Regions from separate parts of the Anoxynatronum sibiricum genome, predicted to be linked through region 1. Evidence: riboswitches for the same ligand, from Rfam matches in the RefSeq annotation. Region 1 holds a riboswitch; each other region holds the start of a gene.
The links. A riboswitch is a leader RNA that binds a small molecule or an ion and turns the genes downstream of it on or off. The one in region 1 is predicted to bind cyclic di-GMP.
Positions count from the first base shown of each region.

Region 2: it holds a riboswitch for cyclic di-GMP, as region 1 does, so the genes downstream of both, AAIG11_RS07585 (zinc-ribbon domain-containing protein) here and AAIG11_RS12495 (LPXTG cell wall anchor domain-containing protein) in region 1, are expected to answer to the same signal.
Region 3: it holds a riboswitch for cyclic di-GMP, as region 1 does, so the genes downstream of both, AAIG11_RS10195 (response regulator) here and AAIG11_RS12495 (LPXTG cell wall anchor domain-containing protein) in region 1, are expected to answer to the same signal.
Region 4: it holds a riboswitch for cyclic di-GMP, as region 1 does, so the genes downstream of both, AAIG11_RS11700 (response regulator) here and AAIG11_RS12495 (LPXTG cell wall anchor domain-containing protein) in region 1, are expected to answer to the same signal.

Region 1 is NZ_JBCITM010000013.1:85,402-89,617, reverse strand. Features, by position in the region: gene AAIG11_RS12500 (aldehyde dehydrogenase family protein) at 1-982, shown strand, start outside; cyclic di-GMP riboswitch class I at 1,359-1,451, shown strand; gene AAIG11_RS12495 (LPXTG cell wall anchor domain-containing protein) at 1,610-3,784, shown strand; gene AAIG11_RS12490 (hypothetical protein) at 3,829-3,966, shown strand; gene AAIG11_RS12485 (class D sortase) at 3,998-4,216, shown strand, end outside.
Region 2 is NZ_JBCITM010000006.1:98,315-102,530, forward strand. Features, by position in the region: gene AAIG11_RS07585 (zinc-ribbon domain-containing protein) at 1-1,507, opposite strand, end outside; cyclic di-GMP riboswitch class I at 1,642-1,725, opposite strand; gene AAIG11_RS07590 (metal-dependent transcriptional regulator) at 1,941-2,624, shown strand; gene AAIG11_RS07595 (metal ABC transporter solute-binding protein, Zn/Mn family) at 2,648-3,577, shown strand; gene AAIG11_RS07600 (metal ABC transporter ATP-binding protein) at 3,589-4,216, shown strand, end outside.
Region 3 is NZ_JBCITM010000009.1:85,470-89,685, reverse strand. Features, by position in the region: gene atpD (F0F1 ATP synthase subunit beta) at 1-726, shown strand, start outside; gene atpC (ATP synthase F1 subunit epsilon) at 735-1,145, shown strand; cyclic di-GMP riboswitch class II at 1,394-1,479, shown strand; gene AAIG11_RS10195 (response regulator) at 1,665-4,216, shown strand, end outside.
Region 4 is NZ_JBCITM010000012.1:13,278-17,493, forward strand. Features, by position in the region: gene AAIG11_RS11690 (TetR/AcrR family transcriptional regulator) at 1-150, shown strand, start outside; gene AAIG11_RS11695 (PAS domain-containing sensor histidine kinase) at 170-1,852, shown strand; cyclic di-GMP riboswitch class II at 1,980-2,063, shown strand; gene AAIG11_RS11700 (response regulator) at 2,123-4,216, shown strand, end outside.

The sequences.
Region 1 (4,216 bases):
TTTGTCTATGTATAAAGTGGCATACGGTCTTGCAACAGGTAATACTGTTGTCTTAAAGCCTGCTAGCGAAACTCCGGTGATAGGTTTGAAAATAGCAGAGGTTTTCGAAAAAGCAGATATTCCTGCAGGTGTACTTAACGTCATTACAGGGCCGGGAAGCGTTTTAGGTGATGCACTTATTGACGATAAGCGTTGTTCCTTTGTTGCCATTACCGGTGAAACCAAAACAGGAAAGCATGTGGCTCAAAGAGCTGCATCCAATTTGAAGGAATACTATCTTGAAATGGGCGGCAAGAACCCGCTTGTTGTTCTTGCTGATGCAGATATTGATTATGCTGTTAAAGTTGCGGCATTCAGTGCCTATCTTCACCAGGGAGAGATCTGTATGTCGGCAGACCGTCTCATTGTGGAGAAGCCTGTTGTGGAAGAGTTTACCAAGAAACTGGTTGAACTGGCTTCTTCATTAACAGTTGGAGACCCAAATGTCCCATCAACATTTATTGGGCCAATCATTAGTGACAAACAAGTAAATATCATTAATGATCAAGTTCAGGATGCTTTGGCAAAAGGAGCAAAACTTCTCACAGGCGGCACATACGAAGGACGACTGTTTAAACCTACGCTTCTTGCAAATATTACAAAGGATATGAAGATATACTATGACGAAACATTTGGTCCTGTTGCTTCAATTATCCCTGTAAATGATGTGCAGGAAGCCTTGGAAGTCGCAAATGATACTCAATATGGGCTTTCCGCAGGCCTGATTACCAATGATTATGAAAAAGCGTTGTTCCTTGCTGAAAACATTGATGCAGGTATGGTTCATGTAAATGGCAGCTCTGTGGACGCAGATGCAGCATGTCCATTTGGTGGAACGAAAGAAAGTGGTCAGGGCAGAGAAGGCGGTGCATACTCGATACAAGAGCTCACAGAAGTAAAGTGGGTTACAATGGCAAAACGCAAAAAACAATATCCTATTTAACTATAACTAAAACATACGCAGATATTCCAGACTGAAGGCAAAGTCATCAAAACCACATAACAGGATGAAAAAAGGGAAATTTCTTTGAGAATCATAAAGGAATTTCTCTTTTTATGTCGTAGGATACAGATAAATCAATGGATAGAAGGTTTAAGGGAGGATATCTGAACAAGCATGAATCACCGCTTAACGCGGCACATTCGCCAGCAATCTGGCAAGTTGAGCAAGAAAAAGATGAACCTCAGGGGTTGCAGACGAAAAAATGACAAACGTCCTAAATGTTGAAAACAGAAGGAAAATTCAGGCATTTTATACAAAACACTGTTTAGATTCATGGGAGAGAGGTATCATTAAATTAAAGATAATGATAATTAATATCAAAACAAGGCAAACCATTCGAAAGGATGGGACGCAAAGTCAAGAGTCTAACACACCGGTATTCAGGTGTCACGATCGTCCGGCTGCCAAGATAATTTTTGGCAGTTTTTTTATTTTCAAAAAAGGCTGATGTCAAGGGGGTCGATATAAAGGTGAAAAATCGAAGAAGTGACTCAGGGGTTCTGGTGACTGAAAACCATTGAGAGAAGAGTGATCACATCTTTGTGACCTGCGAGAGGAGTGAGTCGTATGAGAAGCAGACAAAAAATCAGAAAAAAAGGCATAAGGCAATTATTCGTTTGGATCGTCGTTATACTGGTAGCCTTTTATGGATTTATTCCCAGTATGGGCGTGGGTTTTGTATTTGCTGATTCGGTGCCCGAGGAAGCGGTGGCAGAAGAATCAAATGAAGCAGCTGGCGATGAGAGCAATGCGCAGGACAATGAAGATAATGAAGCATCTGCGGAAGAACCGGACAATTCCGGCGAATCGACAGAAGCAGATGAATCTGATGTCGATGATGACACCATTCAGGAAGAATCATCAGTGGATGAAAAAGAAGCAGTTAATGAAGAACTCGCTGATGAAGGAACTGACAATGATGGTGCAAGCGAAGAAACACATGAAGAAGCAAACGAAGAAGAAACTGCCGATCATGACACTGGGGAAGAATCCACAGATGAAACCACTGGTGATAACGGAGTAGAACAGGAAGAAGAGGAAGAGCTTGAAAATGTCGATGAAGTTCCTGTTCCCTTGGGCGGTGTACAGCAAGTGATCATGGAAGAAGTTCGTGTTGAGCTCCACAGTCCTCACAGAAATGCAGCCAGCACTGAATTTGAGAATGACTCTGATTGTGGTGGGCTGACAGATCCGGTTGTATGGCATTTCGTGGCCAATCAGCTTCAGGGGGATGAAGGACCCCTAATGCTGGAAGCAACTTTTCAGAATGCCGGCACCAAAATGGTTGTTGGACAGTCTGTTGGAAACGGTAAAGTACAACACTTCTTTGTGGGCACACCGGAACACGACGTGCTGGTGGACGCATTTCTGGTAGTCCCAGCAGGCAGCAGTGGTGCCAAACTGGTACTCAGCCATGTTTGCCTTGAAAATGACATTGAACCCGATTGTATCATGGTTCCCCTGGATGCCGTCATCTACATCGATAGCATTCAGCTTAACCAGCCTTACAGCAATCAGTATTTTACAGTGACATGGCTGGACAACAATCGTGTGGAAATCACCGTCAATGAGGGTTACTGCATTGGGTTCCATCTTACCAGTTACCAGTACCCGCCTGGAACCGACGTGCAACACAATGGTGAACCTTATGAAGTGCAAAGCTGGTTCGATGATGATCACCATTTATTTGAAGGACCTGAAACCATTATTTTAGAGGTGGAAACCCCTCGCGACTGCGAACCTGTTCAAATCGATCTTTACACCTATCGACTGGTGGAAGGCGAATGGGAACCGGGTTTGGTGGAAATACCGCCGCATCATGGCGAAGCCTTTGAAAGCACGCAGCGCCTCCACAGTGCACGGGTAGTGTTGCCTGAAACACCCTGCGAAGAGGAACCGCCGACAGTGACTGTTGAAAAGCGAGTGATCGATGAAAATGACAATGTCGTTGAAAGTGATGAACAGGTATTTGAGTTTGAAGTCAGACTGACAGAAATGGATATGGTATCCATTCTTGAAGAAGTGCAAGATGAAGAAGAGTTTCCAAAATCATTTGATGACCTGAGCCAACTCAATGATGTCATGGTGGAAGGATTGGATTTTGGAGCATATATCCTTGAAGAAATAAATGTACCTGATGGTTACCAGCTGGTGGGATACCAGATTGGTGAAAGCATCTGGCTGCTTGGAGAAGATGACGGTGTTGATGAGGGAATCATCTTCTTTATCAATCCAGGGATGGAAAACATGACGATTATTATCATCAATCGATTGATTCCGGAAGACCCGGAAGATCCGGAAGACCCGGAAGATCCGGAAGACCCGGAAGACCCCGTTGATGACCCTGATGACCCGGCAGACCCGGAAGACCCGGAAGACCCGGAAGACCCGGAAGATCCGGAAGACCCGGAAGACCCGGAAGACCCGGAAGACCCGGAAGACCCGGAAGACCCGGAAGACCCGGAAGACCCCGCTGATGACCCTGATGACCCGGCAGATGATCCTGACGAGCCAGTGGTTGTTCTGACAGAAACAGTGACAATTGACGATCCTGCGATTCCTTTGGCAGCCCCGGTAGTTCCCCAGTCCGATCCTGACGAAGTGATTGTACTGGATGAAGTGATTCCCCTTGGAGTCCCGGTGCTTCCACAGACTGGCGAAGGGAATCCAGCCTACTACTATATTGCAGGTATATTGCTGGCGGCAGTAGGTTTTCTTTTCCGAAAAAATGCAGAAGTGTAGCAGCATTGCAGTTTGTATGGAGAAAAGATGTAAATGATATGTGAATGGCCGGAAAAGATAGACAAAAGAGAGAATGGGTATACAATAAAGGAGAGATGCAACTGATCTCTCCTTTTTCGTCGCAAGGTGGAAAAGCTGATTTGGCAGTACTTGAAGAGTCATTAATGCCACGCATAGCGTGAATCGAATGTTTCAAATCGGGGAGGGGTGACCATGCGCAAGTTTTCCACTATTTTGATCGTCGCCGGACTGATGATCGCGCTTTATCCGGCAGTCAATCGTTATATTGAACAGCGGGAAGAAGCCAGACTGATGGCTGAGCTGGAGGAACAACTGACTCAGCTGGAGCTGGAACGGGAAACGGTGGAAGCATATCAGGGACTGCAGGAGATGTTCACGGCTTATGAAGAGGAAGTACAGGGCTATGAAGCA
Region 2 (4,216 bases), on a different contig from region 1:
TTTTGAAAGATGTCCCTACTGGTGCATCAGGAAGATCACTGAACAACACGGCCGACACCTCCTGGTTATGATCCACCACCAGAACGATCTCATCATACTTGAAATATGTTCCGCCATTGTAATAGCCTGTGTCCATGGGAGTTCCCATTTCATAAAGAATGGTGCTTTCATGAAGACCAAAATACTTAAAATAAGGGCGATTTACCTGTGCGATGCGCCGCTCATCAAACTTTTCCACTGCATACCGGCTGACGATTTCACCTTCCAGAGGATCCACCAACAGCTCTGTGGCAACAAACCCGCCGTCTTCCCAAATATAATCCACCTCGATGTTTGCCACAAAATCACTGTTGAATAATCCCCCCACAGCACCTGTTGCATACCTGAGGCCTGACTGATCTGAATGATCCAATGGAAAAGTACTCAGGTACATGCCTCTGAAATAGCCACCATCTTCAACAAATTGACCGTTTCTGTAATAGCCTGCTGCTTCATAGGCCTCTTGATGTTCATCACCTAAACGAATGTCAATGCCTTTCCCTGATTCTCTGCAGGTGATGCTGACAATGTAGTGATCCTTGAACTGAAAGTTGACTGAAATCTGGAGCTCTTCCAGAAGATCCACTTTGACCCCATTTTTCAGTGAATAGGCATAGTGATCCATGAATCCGGCAGTGCCGCCGCTGTGAATGCTGAACATGTAATCTGAAACACCGTCGCCGGTGAGATCAGCTGCGATTAGCTCCATGAAAAATCCCATGTAGTCAATCTCTTCAATGTCCAGCACCTCGCCACTTTCCGGTTGGCGAATCACCATCACAAATCCTTCTGTCACGCTGCCTTCGTTACTGTCGGCGAAAATCATCAAATTTTCCACACTGCCATCACCTGTGACATCTGCCGTTTTCATATCAACTAACACCTTGTTTTCAAAAGCATATGCAAATCCTTCCAGGTGGGGCGACGACATCCCCCGGTTAATGGCATCCCTGGCAACTGTCACAGCTTGCTGAGATTGGTGATTTTCCATGAGCAAGGCAGTCAAAGCCTCAAACTCAATCACTTCACTGAATGTTTCCAGGTCTGTCATCACCAGTTGATACAACAGCTCATTGGCTTCTTCATACTGGCTTTCCTGTTGAAGCTCTCTCACTTTCCCGATTTTTTCCATGACAAGGCTATTCGCTGCTGCAGGCTTATCTACAGGTGTCTTTGTTTCCGCAAGCTCATGATCAGCCCCCGTGGCTACCTGATCAGATGTTGATCGGTCTGAAAAAAACAGGTAATAGGTACCGGCAACCGCCGCCACTAAAAGTACGATGATAAGCACCACTGCTGCAGCTCTTTTTTTGCCATGTGCTTTCACTGTCGATTCCTTCTCAGTGGGGTTTGCTGCCGCACCACAAAATGGACAGAACCGACTGTCCGTTTCAATCTCCTTGCCACAATGACCACAATACACCATGCCATCACTTCCTTTTCCAGTATTATGCGCTTTTTCCTTCACCGATGCCCGTTTTTTGTGAAATAATCACACTCGCCAAACCCGCCCGGCGCGCACAAAAAAGCCTGTTCTCAATCTGAGAACAAGCCAATCCTCAATGATCATCCGTAAACGGTTCATTACCCTACCCTATCGTGTGCGGTAACCGGCTGCCATGACATTACTGTTTTAGGCCCCTGGCTTTGCGTCTCCATCTTTCGGTGGATTTGCTTTTCTCATCATATGAATGTTTCATGTGGGAAAAGCATACCATACTATCACTAAATAATATAGTCCTTGATTTTTTAGTGCTGTGGTACCGGTTTTTTGCTGCATCCAGATAGATTCCCATTCATTTGATATGAAAAGTGTTTAGATCAACTATAGCAGGGTAATTATCAGGTAAGCCTTAACATTTATTGCTGGCTATCCTTGTTTTTAGAGAGGGTGTTTTCTAATGAACCGGGGGGAAGAAGATTACCTGAAGGTGCTTTATGAGCTTCAGACAGCCGATGGAAAACCTGTGAGCAATGCAACACTGGCACTCACCCTGGATCATTCTGTCCAGTCTGTGAACGAAATGATCAAAAAACTGGCAGCAAAAAACTTCGTGGTATACACCCCCTACCTGGGTACCCGGTTGACCCAAAGCGGAACCACCGCAGCCGTTTCGCTGCTGCGAAAGCACCGGCTATGGGAATACTTTCTCCATGAAAAACTCCATTATTCCTGGGAAGAAATTCATGAAGAAGCTGAGCTGCTGGAACACGTCACGTCAACAAGGCTGGAAGAAGCTCTATTTGATTTTTTAGGCAGACCTTCCTACTGTCCCCACGGCAACCCCATTCCCACCTTAGAAGGCCTCATGCCCCAGCTGCCTCTCATCTCATTGATGGAAGCTGAACCAGGAAACAGTTACAGGCTGGTGCGGGTACCAGATGAACAGCAGGTACTGACTTATTTGCTGAACATCGGACTAGCATTGGGAAACAGCATGCAAGTGGTTCGTCAAGACACCGTTAGTGATATTATCACCCTGAAATTAAGGCATGAGCACATCGCCATTGGTTTTAAGGTGGCCCAGTTGCTCTACGTCGAACCTATTCCGAATAAAGTACAATCAACACACCCTGATGAATAAACACCAAGAATGGAGGATCTCACATGAAAAAATGGCAACGTCTTATCATCCTTGTCACCCTGGTGGCCCTGGCATCCGTTGGCTGCACATCGGCCCCCGTATCAGAAGAAAATGGCCAGTATCAAGTGGTGGCTACTACCACCATGCTGGCAGACCTGGCCCGGGTCATCGGCGGCGACCATGTCACTGTCACCGGTCTCATGGGACCGGGCATTGACCCCCACCTTTACAGTGCCAGCGCCGGCGATGTGGAAACCATCAGTTCGGCTGATCTGATTCTTTACAACGGTTTGCAGCTGGAGGCAAAGTTGGGTGAAGTGTTCAGTCAGATGAGAAGTCAGAACAGGAAAGTGGTGGCTGTTGCGGAAGCAATGCCAGAATCACTCTTCCTGGAATCAGAGGAGGAAGACGAAATCTACGACCCCCATATCTGGTTTGATGTACAGCTGTGGAAACTGGCTGCCGAAGCTGTGCGAGACGCCCTGATAGATCTGGACGAAGCCAATGCAGATGCCTACCGGGAAAATTATGAAGCCTATGCCGTTGAGCTGGATGAGCTGCATGCTTACGTGTTGGCAAGAGCAGAAGAGCTTCCCGCAGCCTCTCGCGTACTCATCACCGCCCACGATGCCTTTGCTTATTTTGGTGAAGCCTACGGATTTGAAGTGCTGGGACTGCAGGGCATTTCAACTGTCAGCGAGGCGGGCACTGCCGATATTCGAGAACTGGCCGACTTTATTTATGAAAACCAAATTAAGGCCATTTTCATCGAATCATCTGTTCCCACCCGCAGCATTGAAGCCGTTCAGGAGGCTGTTCGCTCCCGAGGCTTTGAAACCGCCATTGGAGGCGAGCTGTATTCAGACTCCCTGGGTTCAGCGGGAACCGATGCAGCCACTTACATTGGCACAGTAAGGGCTAATATTGACACCATTGTAGATGCATTGAAATAGGAGGTACAGCCATGAACCAGGAACATGCATTGATCATTGAGGACATGACCGTTGCGTATCAGACAACACCCGTTCTTTGGGATATTGATGTGAAGGTACCCCCAGGCGTTCTCATGGCCATCGTGGGTCCCAACGGTGCAGGAAAATCAACACTTATCAAGGCAGTTTTGCAATTGATCAAACCCATTTCAGGCACCGTGACCATCCATGGCAGCTCCTACGAAACTCAGCGAAAAAAAATCGCTTACGTGCCTCAGCGGGGCAGTGTGGACTGGGATTTTCCCACCAGCGTGCTGGATGTGGTGCTGATGGGGCGTTACGGCTTTCTGGGCTGGATCAAACGCCCCACCCATCAAGACCGTCAGCTGGCCATGGAGGCCCTTGAAAAAGTAGGCATGGAAGCCTTTGCCCAACGTCAGATCAGCCAGCTATCAGGCGGACAGCAACAGCGGGTGTTTCTCGCCCGGGCCCTGGTTCAGGATGCGGCCATCTACTTCATGGATGAACCTTTTCAAGGGGTAGATGCCAAAACAGAACAGGCCATCATTGTCTTGCTGAAAGAGCTGCGGGCTTCCGGCAAAACCGTTGTGGTGGTGCATCATGACCTTCAAACCGTTGCCGATTATTTTGACTGGGTAA
Region 3 (4,216 bases), on a different contig from region 1:
CTCACCGGTCTCACCATGGCCGAGTATTTCAGGGATGAAGAGGGGCAGGATGTCCTCCTTTTCATCGATAACATCTTCCGTTTCACCCAGGCAGGTTCGGAGGTATCGGCACTGTTGGGCCGTGTGCCCAGTGCCGTGGGCTACCAACCCACCCTGGCCACAGAAATGGGCGTGCTTCAGGAGCGGATCACTTCCACCAAGAAGGGCTCCATCACCTCGGTACAGGCAGTCTACGTACCGGCGGATGACCTGACAGACCCGGCACCGGCCACCACTTTTGCCCATCTGGATGCCACCACTGTTCTTTCCCGACAGATCTCCGAGCTGGGCATTTACCCAGCAGTGGATCCTCTTGATTCCACCTCCCGGATTCTTGACCCGGTGATTGTGGGCCAGGAGCACTACGATGTGGCCCGCGGCGTGGAATCGGTGCTGCAGCGTTACAAAGAACTCCAGGACATCATTGCCATTCTGGGTATGGACGAGTTGTCTGAGGAAGATAAGCTTATTGTGGCCCGCGCCCGAAAGGTGCAGCGATTCCTGTCACAACCCTTCCACGTGGCAGAGCAGTTCACCGGCATGGAAGGAAAGTATGTGCCGCTGAAAGACACCATTCGGGGCTTCAGGGAAATCCTGGACGGGCAACATGATGATCTGCCCGAATCTGCCTTCCTCTTTGTGGGCACCATTGAAGAAGCCCGGGAAAAAGCGAAAGCTGGAAAGTAGGTGACCCTGTGGCAGCGAAACTGCATCTTGAAATTGTCTCGCCAGACAGAGTGTTTCTGGACGAAGAAGTAGACATGGCAGTGGTGCGCACCGCTTCCGGTGACGTGGGGCTGATGAATGAGCACATTCCCATGGTGGCGCCGGTGGCAGTGGGACGCATCAAAATTGTTCAGGAAGGCAAAGTGAGAGAAGCCTCCTGTGCCGACGGCGTGCTGAAAATTCGTGGCGACCACGCACTGGTGATCACAGAAGCGGTGGAGTGGATTGAAGAAATCGATATCCAGCGCGCCCGAAAAGCCCGGGAACGGGCAGAGGAACGGTTGAAGGCTAAGTCGGACCAGGTGGACATCGACCGGGCCAAGGCTGCCCTCACCAAAGCACTTAACAGAATCCAACAGTACGAACATCATCAAAAGTAGAACCAGTGATAAGACTCATCAGGTGATAAGACCCATTATGCAAGCTAAGACCATCGCTTTCCGGCGGTGGTCTTTTTCTTTGGGGTCAATAGTCACACAACGTCATAGGTTCACTATTATTTTGCAGCAAAATCGACTATTTTAAAGTATTTGTTTTAATGATGAAGTGGTATAATAATAGCAAGATATCAATGATTTGAGAAATGTTAATCAATCAAAAAAGTCGGTTTACAACAAAAGCAGATACTTTTATTATTGGACACGAAGAATCCCGGCTTAAATTTGGACGCTTATGAGCCTGGAGGAGTGAGTAGCGTAACCGGCCACTTTTTTTAGTGGTCGTTTTTATTTAATTACTGTGCGTCATGGTGATGATATTTTGCAGACGAAATGATCAAAATGTCGAAGACTTCATAGCCAGGATCTTTGGTGTAAGGCACTTCACTTTCTGGTTTCGGCAGTAAAAGGCAGTAGCTACGGAAATATACAAGCTGGAGATAAGCAAGCAGGAGGCACGCTATGAAGAAGTTTAAGATAAACAAACAAAAATTAAAGCAGATCACAAGAAGGGCTTATCAAAAAGACCAACAGCAGTTGCAATCCGTGATAGATGCCATCCAGGACGGTATTCGGGTGATGGATCTGGACTTGATCATTCAACTGCAGAATGAGACTACCCGTCGGTGGAGCAAAAATCGGGAGGAAATCGGGCGACCCTGCTACCAGGTGCACTATGGCCGGCAGGAGCCCTGCAATCATTGCCATGCACTGGAAGCCATCAAAACCGGCACACTGGTTAAAAAAACAGAGTTGTTCCATGATCAGGACAACCACAATAGAACATTGCAAGTCGTTGCTTCTCCACTGCGTGACAAAGGGGGACATATTACCGGTGTGGTGGAGTACTTTCGGGATGTGACGGATTTCTTAAACCGTGAGAATGCGGTTAAGCATATGGAGTCCCGTTACGAATCAATTCTGGATGCCACCAACACAGGTGTGTGGGAATATGATGACAGAAAGAAAATGGAACGCCTCAGCGACACCTATTTCACCTATCTGGGATACGATCCGGCGGATTACACTGACGGAGAAGGTTTCACCAGCCCTTCTTTTTTCAGCGGAATTATTCACCCGGAAGACCGGGAAGGAGAAATGGAAGGATTTAATCAATACATTGCTGACGGCTCCCCTGGTATCTATGAAAACAGGTTTCGCATCCGAAAAAAAGATGGCACTTGGGTGTGGATGCTGTCCCGGGGGAAAACCCTTCGAAACAGCCAGGGAAACGCCACTCACATAACCCTGGGCACCATGACAGACATCACCAGCCAGTACCTGGCTCATCTTTACAGGGAACTGGGGTGGAAAGTACTCCAAGTTTTTAATCAAAAAATGGATCTGGACACCACCCTGCATCATGTATCGGAAACCATCCAGAAATATGCTGGCTTTGAAGTAGTGGGTATTCGTTTGAAAAAGGGGGAGGACTACCCCTTTATGGTTCGAACCGGCAGGCATAAGTTGGAAGAAGATGTGTTTAATACCCTCTTGATCCATGATGGGGATGGGGCGGTGCTCCGGGATGAACATGGCCACCCCTTCTTATCCTGTATGTGTGGTCAGGTGTTGTCCGGGAATATGCCGGCAGATCATCCCAACACGACACCCATGGGGAGCCTTTGGACCAATGAGCTGGGTGTTGTGTTCAACGAAGAGTCCTCTGAACACCTGGCTTTCAAGTTGCGAAACAGTTGCCTTAATCGACAGTATGCATCCCTGGCGCTGATTCCTTTGCGGGAAAAAGAAGACATCGTGGGACTGTTATACCTGGCAGACACCCGTTCCGGATCGCTTTCCCGGGAGATGGTGGAGCTGTTGGAGGTAGTGGCTGCAATGATTGGAGAAGCTTTAGCCCATAAGGCTCTCGGTCAGCAGCTGGTGGAAAAAGAACGGGAATCCAGCCTGCTGATTTCACAGATGCAGCTGGGACTGGCCCTCCATGAAATCATATGCGATGAACAGGGAACACCGGTGGATTATCGTTTCTTAAGTGTCAACGACAGTTATCAGCAGATCACTGGCCTGCGCCAAGAAAACCTGATTGGGCGCACCGTGCTGGAAGTGCTGCCAGACACAGAAGCCTACTGGATTCAAAAATACGGTGAAGTTGCGCTTACTGGCATATCCCGAGAGTTTGAAGCATATTCAGTTGAACTGGATAAATACTTTCAGGTGAAAGCTTACTCTCCCCAAACCAACAGGTTTGCTGTGATCATAGATGACGTGACAGAAAAAAGAAAAGCGACCTTGGAGTTAACCCGGGCAAAGGAAGAAGCAGAAGCTGCCAATAAAGCCAAAACCCAGTTTTTGGCCAATATGAGCCATGAATTAAGAACACCTCTTAATGGGCTTATGGGAATGATTCAGTTGCTGAGATCCACTGATCTTAATAAAGAACAGCAAGAGTTTGTTCATATTGCCATGGAAGGATCCCGGTCATTAGCCCGAGTGGTGGGGGATATCTTGAATTATACAAGCTTGGAAAAGAAAACACAGAAGATCATAGAAGAAACCTTCCACTTGGAAGTATTCATCGATGAAGTCATTGGCCTTCACCAAGCGGCTGCTGCACACAAGAAGCTGCATTTAAAGGCAACTGTAGCCAAGGAGCTGCCGGTACAATTGGTGGGTGACCGTTTCAAACTGAAACAAATTTTGGGAAATTTAGTGGGAAATGCGGTTAAATTTACAGATGTCGGTCTTGTTGAGATATCCGTCAGACCGGCAGAAGATGCGATGCCCTATGAACGCATCAATGTCAGATTTGATGTCAAAGACACAGGTATCGGTATTCCATCGGAAAAGATGGACTACATCTTTCAACAGTTCAGCCAAGTAGATGAATCTCACACCCGGGTCTATGGGGGTTTGGGGTTGGGTTTGGCTGTGGCTAAGGAACAGACTGCTATGCTGGGGGGAAGCTTGGCGGTTGTCAGCACTCCAGGAAAGGGAAGTACGTTTACCTTGATTTGCTGCCTTGGTTTGCCCCGAGAATCAAGAGAAGATGT
Region 4 (4,216 bases), on a different contig from region 1:
AGTCAGAATTGCAAGAAAGGAGCGCTAAGCCTGTACCTTTGTTTGGGCAATGGTCTGTTGGATATCATGCTGGCAAATCAGGAAGAATCATTTGACTTTGAATCTTTTGCAGAAGACTCATGGCAGTTTTATCAGATGGCAATCCGCTAATGAAGTGGAGGAATGAGAGTTGAAACGATTCAAAGATAGTAGAGAGCAAACCCGCAAACGTCGAAGACGCCGTTATCAGGCGTTACCAGCTGAGAAGCTCATGACAGCGAAGGAAAATGCATTTCATGATGTGATGATGAAGATCCCTGCTTTGGCGGTGCAGGGCTATCGCATGGATGGCACAACTGTTTACTGGAATGAAGCCTCTGAAAAACTATACGGCTATACTCAGAAGGAAGCCCTGGGAAAGAGCCTGTTGAGTTTAATCATTCCACCCGAAATGCACAAACAAGTTAAAGAACACATCCGGGTCATGAGTCGAACCAAAATACCAGTACCGGCGGGAGAGTTAACCCTGAAGCATCGTGAGGGAACACCTGTGGAAGTGTTTTCCAGTCACAGTATCATCACTTTGAAAAATGGAGACACCTATTTGTATTGCTTTGACATTGACCTGTCAGAAAGAAATGCTATCCGGGAAACCATGAGAATGTCAGAAGAGAGGTACCGGTTGATCAATCAAGTATCCGGAACTGGTTCCTGGGAGTACAACGCTGAGACGAGGAAAGACTGGTACAGCCCTATGTATTTCAATATGCTGGGTTATGACGAAACAGAGTTCTTGTCACCAGAAGGTAGTGGCTTTGTGAATGCCTGGCAAATTCTCATTCATCCAGATGAACGGGTGAATGCTCAAGAACATCTTGATCGTTATCTTGCTGGAGGATCAAAAGGACTTTATGAAGCTACTTTTCGGATGAAACGGAAAGATGGCACATGGGCCTGGATCCTCTCCCGAGGAAAGACCCTGCAGGACGAAAATGGCCATCCAACCAGTCTGACGGTGGGAACGCATGTTGACATTACCCACAGTAAACAGATTCAACTTGAACTGGAAATCAAGAATCAGGAACTGACAGAAGCCAAGGCTGCTGCCGAAGTTGCCGATCGGGTCAAATCCCAGTTTTTGGCCAATATGAGCCATGAACTGCGCACCCCCTTAAATGGTCTCATGGGAATGACGCAGTTAATGCAACTGACCGAACTCACCGAAGAACAGGCAGAATACCTGAACTACACCATCCAGTCATGCAAATCCCTTGTGACAGTTGTCGAAGAGATCCTCAACTACACCAGCATGGAAATAATAATGCAAAAACGAAGAGAAGAGTCCTTTCATCTGGAAGATCTTCTAAAAGAAGTGGCAGAACTGCATCAACCCACTGCCATTAACAAAGGACTTGTTTTAAGCACCCATCGGGCACAAAGCCTGCCCAATGAACTGGTGGGGGACCGCTTTAAGCTGAAGCAGATATTGGGTAATCTGGTGGGGAACGCAGTGAAGTTTACAGAATCCGGCACTGTCCAACTGGTTGCAAGTCAAGAGGTCGGCAAAGCTGATCCGGGACGCATTCGAATCACTTTTCGGGTGAAAGACACAGGCATCGGTATTCCAAAAGAAAAACTGGACCACATCTTCCAACAGTTTAGCCAGGCAGATGAATCGGATACCCGAAAATATGGTGGACTGGGCCTGGGTCTGGCAGTGGCAAGGAAACTGGCGGCGATAATCGGATACTCCCTTACTGCAGAAAGCACACCGGGAAAAGGCAGTGTGTTTACCCTCACGGGTGAAATGCGCTGGGTGAGTAAAGCAGAGATGGAGGCCTTGAAATCGTTAAAAAAACACAAAAAGCAATAATGTCAATAAAAACATGTAAATCTTTAAAAGAAGTGATTATGGACCACAGAAATATGGTAATATAGTCATTAAAACAAGCGGAAGCGAAGTGCTCAGAAAGTTTTCTTGAAAGATAAAACGATGCAAATAATTAACGGACACGAAGAATCCAGGGTCTTATTTGGACGCTTTAACCCTGGAGGAGTGAGTAGCGTAACCGGCCGCTTTTTTAGTTTGGCCGGTTTTTGTGTGTGACAAAAGACAGTTCTTCGTATTGAAAGGATGAAAAAAATGGGAAAAGAGACCACGACAACGCTCTACCAAAAAATCCGGAAAATACTGGAATCTCATTTACCCGCCGGGGAACTGACTGTACAGGTTGTGGAGAAGTTGGTGGATGAAGTCAGCACGTATCATCAGGAACTGGAGCATCAAAATCAGCAGCTTGTGAAGCAGGAAGATAGTTTAAGAAAATTAATTGATGAATGCATAGAAGATGCCCATACTTTTCAAAACCTTTTTGAAGAAGCACCTGTTGCCTACATGGTACTGAATGAAACCTTCGAAATCAAACAAATTAACAGCCAAGGCCGCATGCTTGTGGAACTGCCTGATCAACCATTGAAAGGGCAGCAATTTCTGAGGTTGTTGACACAAGAAAGCCAAAATGAGTTGGAGCATTATCTCCGCGAGGTGGAGGATGGCCAAGAGCCCAGTCCCATTTTTGTGAAAATGCAGACGAAAACGGGTCGGCGGTGGATTCGTCTGGAAGCAGTCAAGACGAAAATTCATCATGAAGAACAATGGAGACTTGCCCTATTTGATGATACTGAGGAAGTTGAAAATAAAGAAAAGCTTAAACAAACACTGCATCAATACCAACATCAGATGAAGCTGTTGGCGGCGCTGGTGGAACACAGCGACAGTATCGCAGTTGTCAAAGACCTGAACCTTCGTGTAATGGCAACCAACACCGCATTTGCACAAATAGCCGGATATGAAAAACCGGAAGACTTGTTGGGAAAAACAGATGCAGAAATATTCGGCATTTCTCCAAATATCGAACCTATCCGAAGCTACATGGAAGATGAACAACAGGTACAACAGCTGAATCCGGGAGAGTATTTGATAAAAGAAGAACTGGTTTTCACAAATTCTGGCGAAAAAAAGACGGTGCTTACAAAGAAGTTCCCCATCTATGATGAAACAGGAAAACTACAGGGAACCGGCAATATCTCTCTGGATATCACAGACCGTAAACAACTGGAAGAAGATCTGGCCCAATATACCAGTATCTTGGAACAGAACAATGAAGCACTGAAGCTTGCCGCAAACAAAGCTGAAGCTGCAACCCAGGCCAAAAGCCAGTTTTTGGCCAACATGAGCCATGAAATCCGCACCCCAATGAACGGTATTTTAGGGTTTTTGCAGCTGTTGGAAGAAACACAACTGAGCCGACAGCAAATCCAGTACATCGCCTATATTAAAACATCCACAGAAACCCTTTTGACATTAATCAACGATATTTTAGACTTCAGCAAAATAGAATCCGGAAAAATGGAACTGGAAAACATCCCATTTGACCTCCGATCTGCCGTGGAAGATGCTGTTATGGGCCAAGCTCACCGAGGCCAGAGTAAAGGATTGGAAATGAATCTGCAGCTTCATCCGGGTTTGCCCCATCAGGTCAAAGGTGACCCTACCCGGTTTCGGCAGATCCTCACCAACCTCATCAGTAATGCTGTCAAGTTCACTGAAAAAGGTCATGTCACCATTGCCTGTCATGAAATTGAAAAAGCAGAAAACTACAGCACGGTTGAAATTGCAATCACCGACACTGGGATAGGGATCCCGCAAGAAGCTTTGGAAACCTTGTTCCAAACCTTCACCCAAGTTGACGCTTCCACAACCCGGGAATATGGCGGCAGTGGGCTGGGGCTGGCTATCACGCGGGATCTGGTAAAACTCATGGGCGGAAACATCAGCGTCAACAGCACCCTTGGTCAGGGCAGTACCTTTATCGTTACCCTGCCGCTGCCCATGGACGATACGCCGGTGCAAACCTTGACAGATCACCAGGTTCTAAAAGGAAAACACATCCACATTGTAGACGATGTGGCACTGAACCGGGAAATTTTGCGCAGTTACCTGGAAGAAGCCGGTTGTCAGGTCACAGAAAGCACTCGTGGAGTGGACGTCATCGACCGGTTGATCAAACAGGCTCGGCGGAATGAACCAGTCCACGCTGTTGTCATGGATCAACAGATGCCCGGCATGAGCGGAGATGACTTGGCTGCAGCCTTAAAGGTCATCTCTGATACCAAAGAGATACCCCTTTGCCTGGTCACTTCTGCGGGGCAATATGGAAAAGCTTCACATGCAACA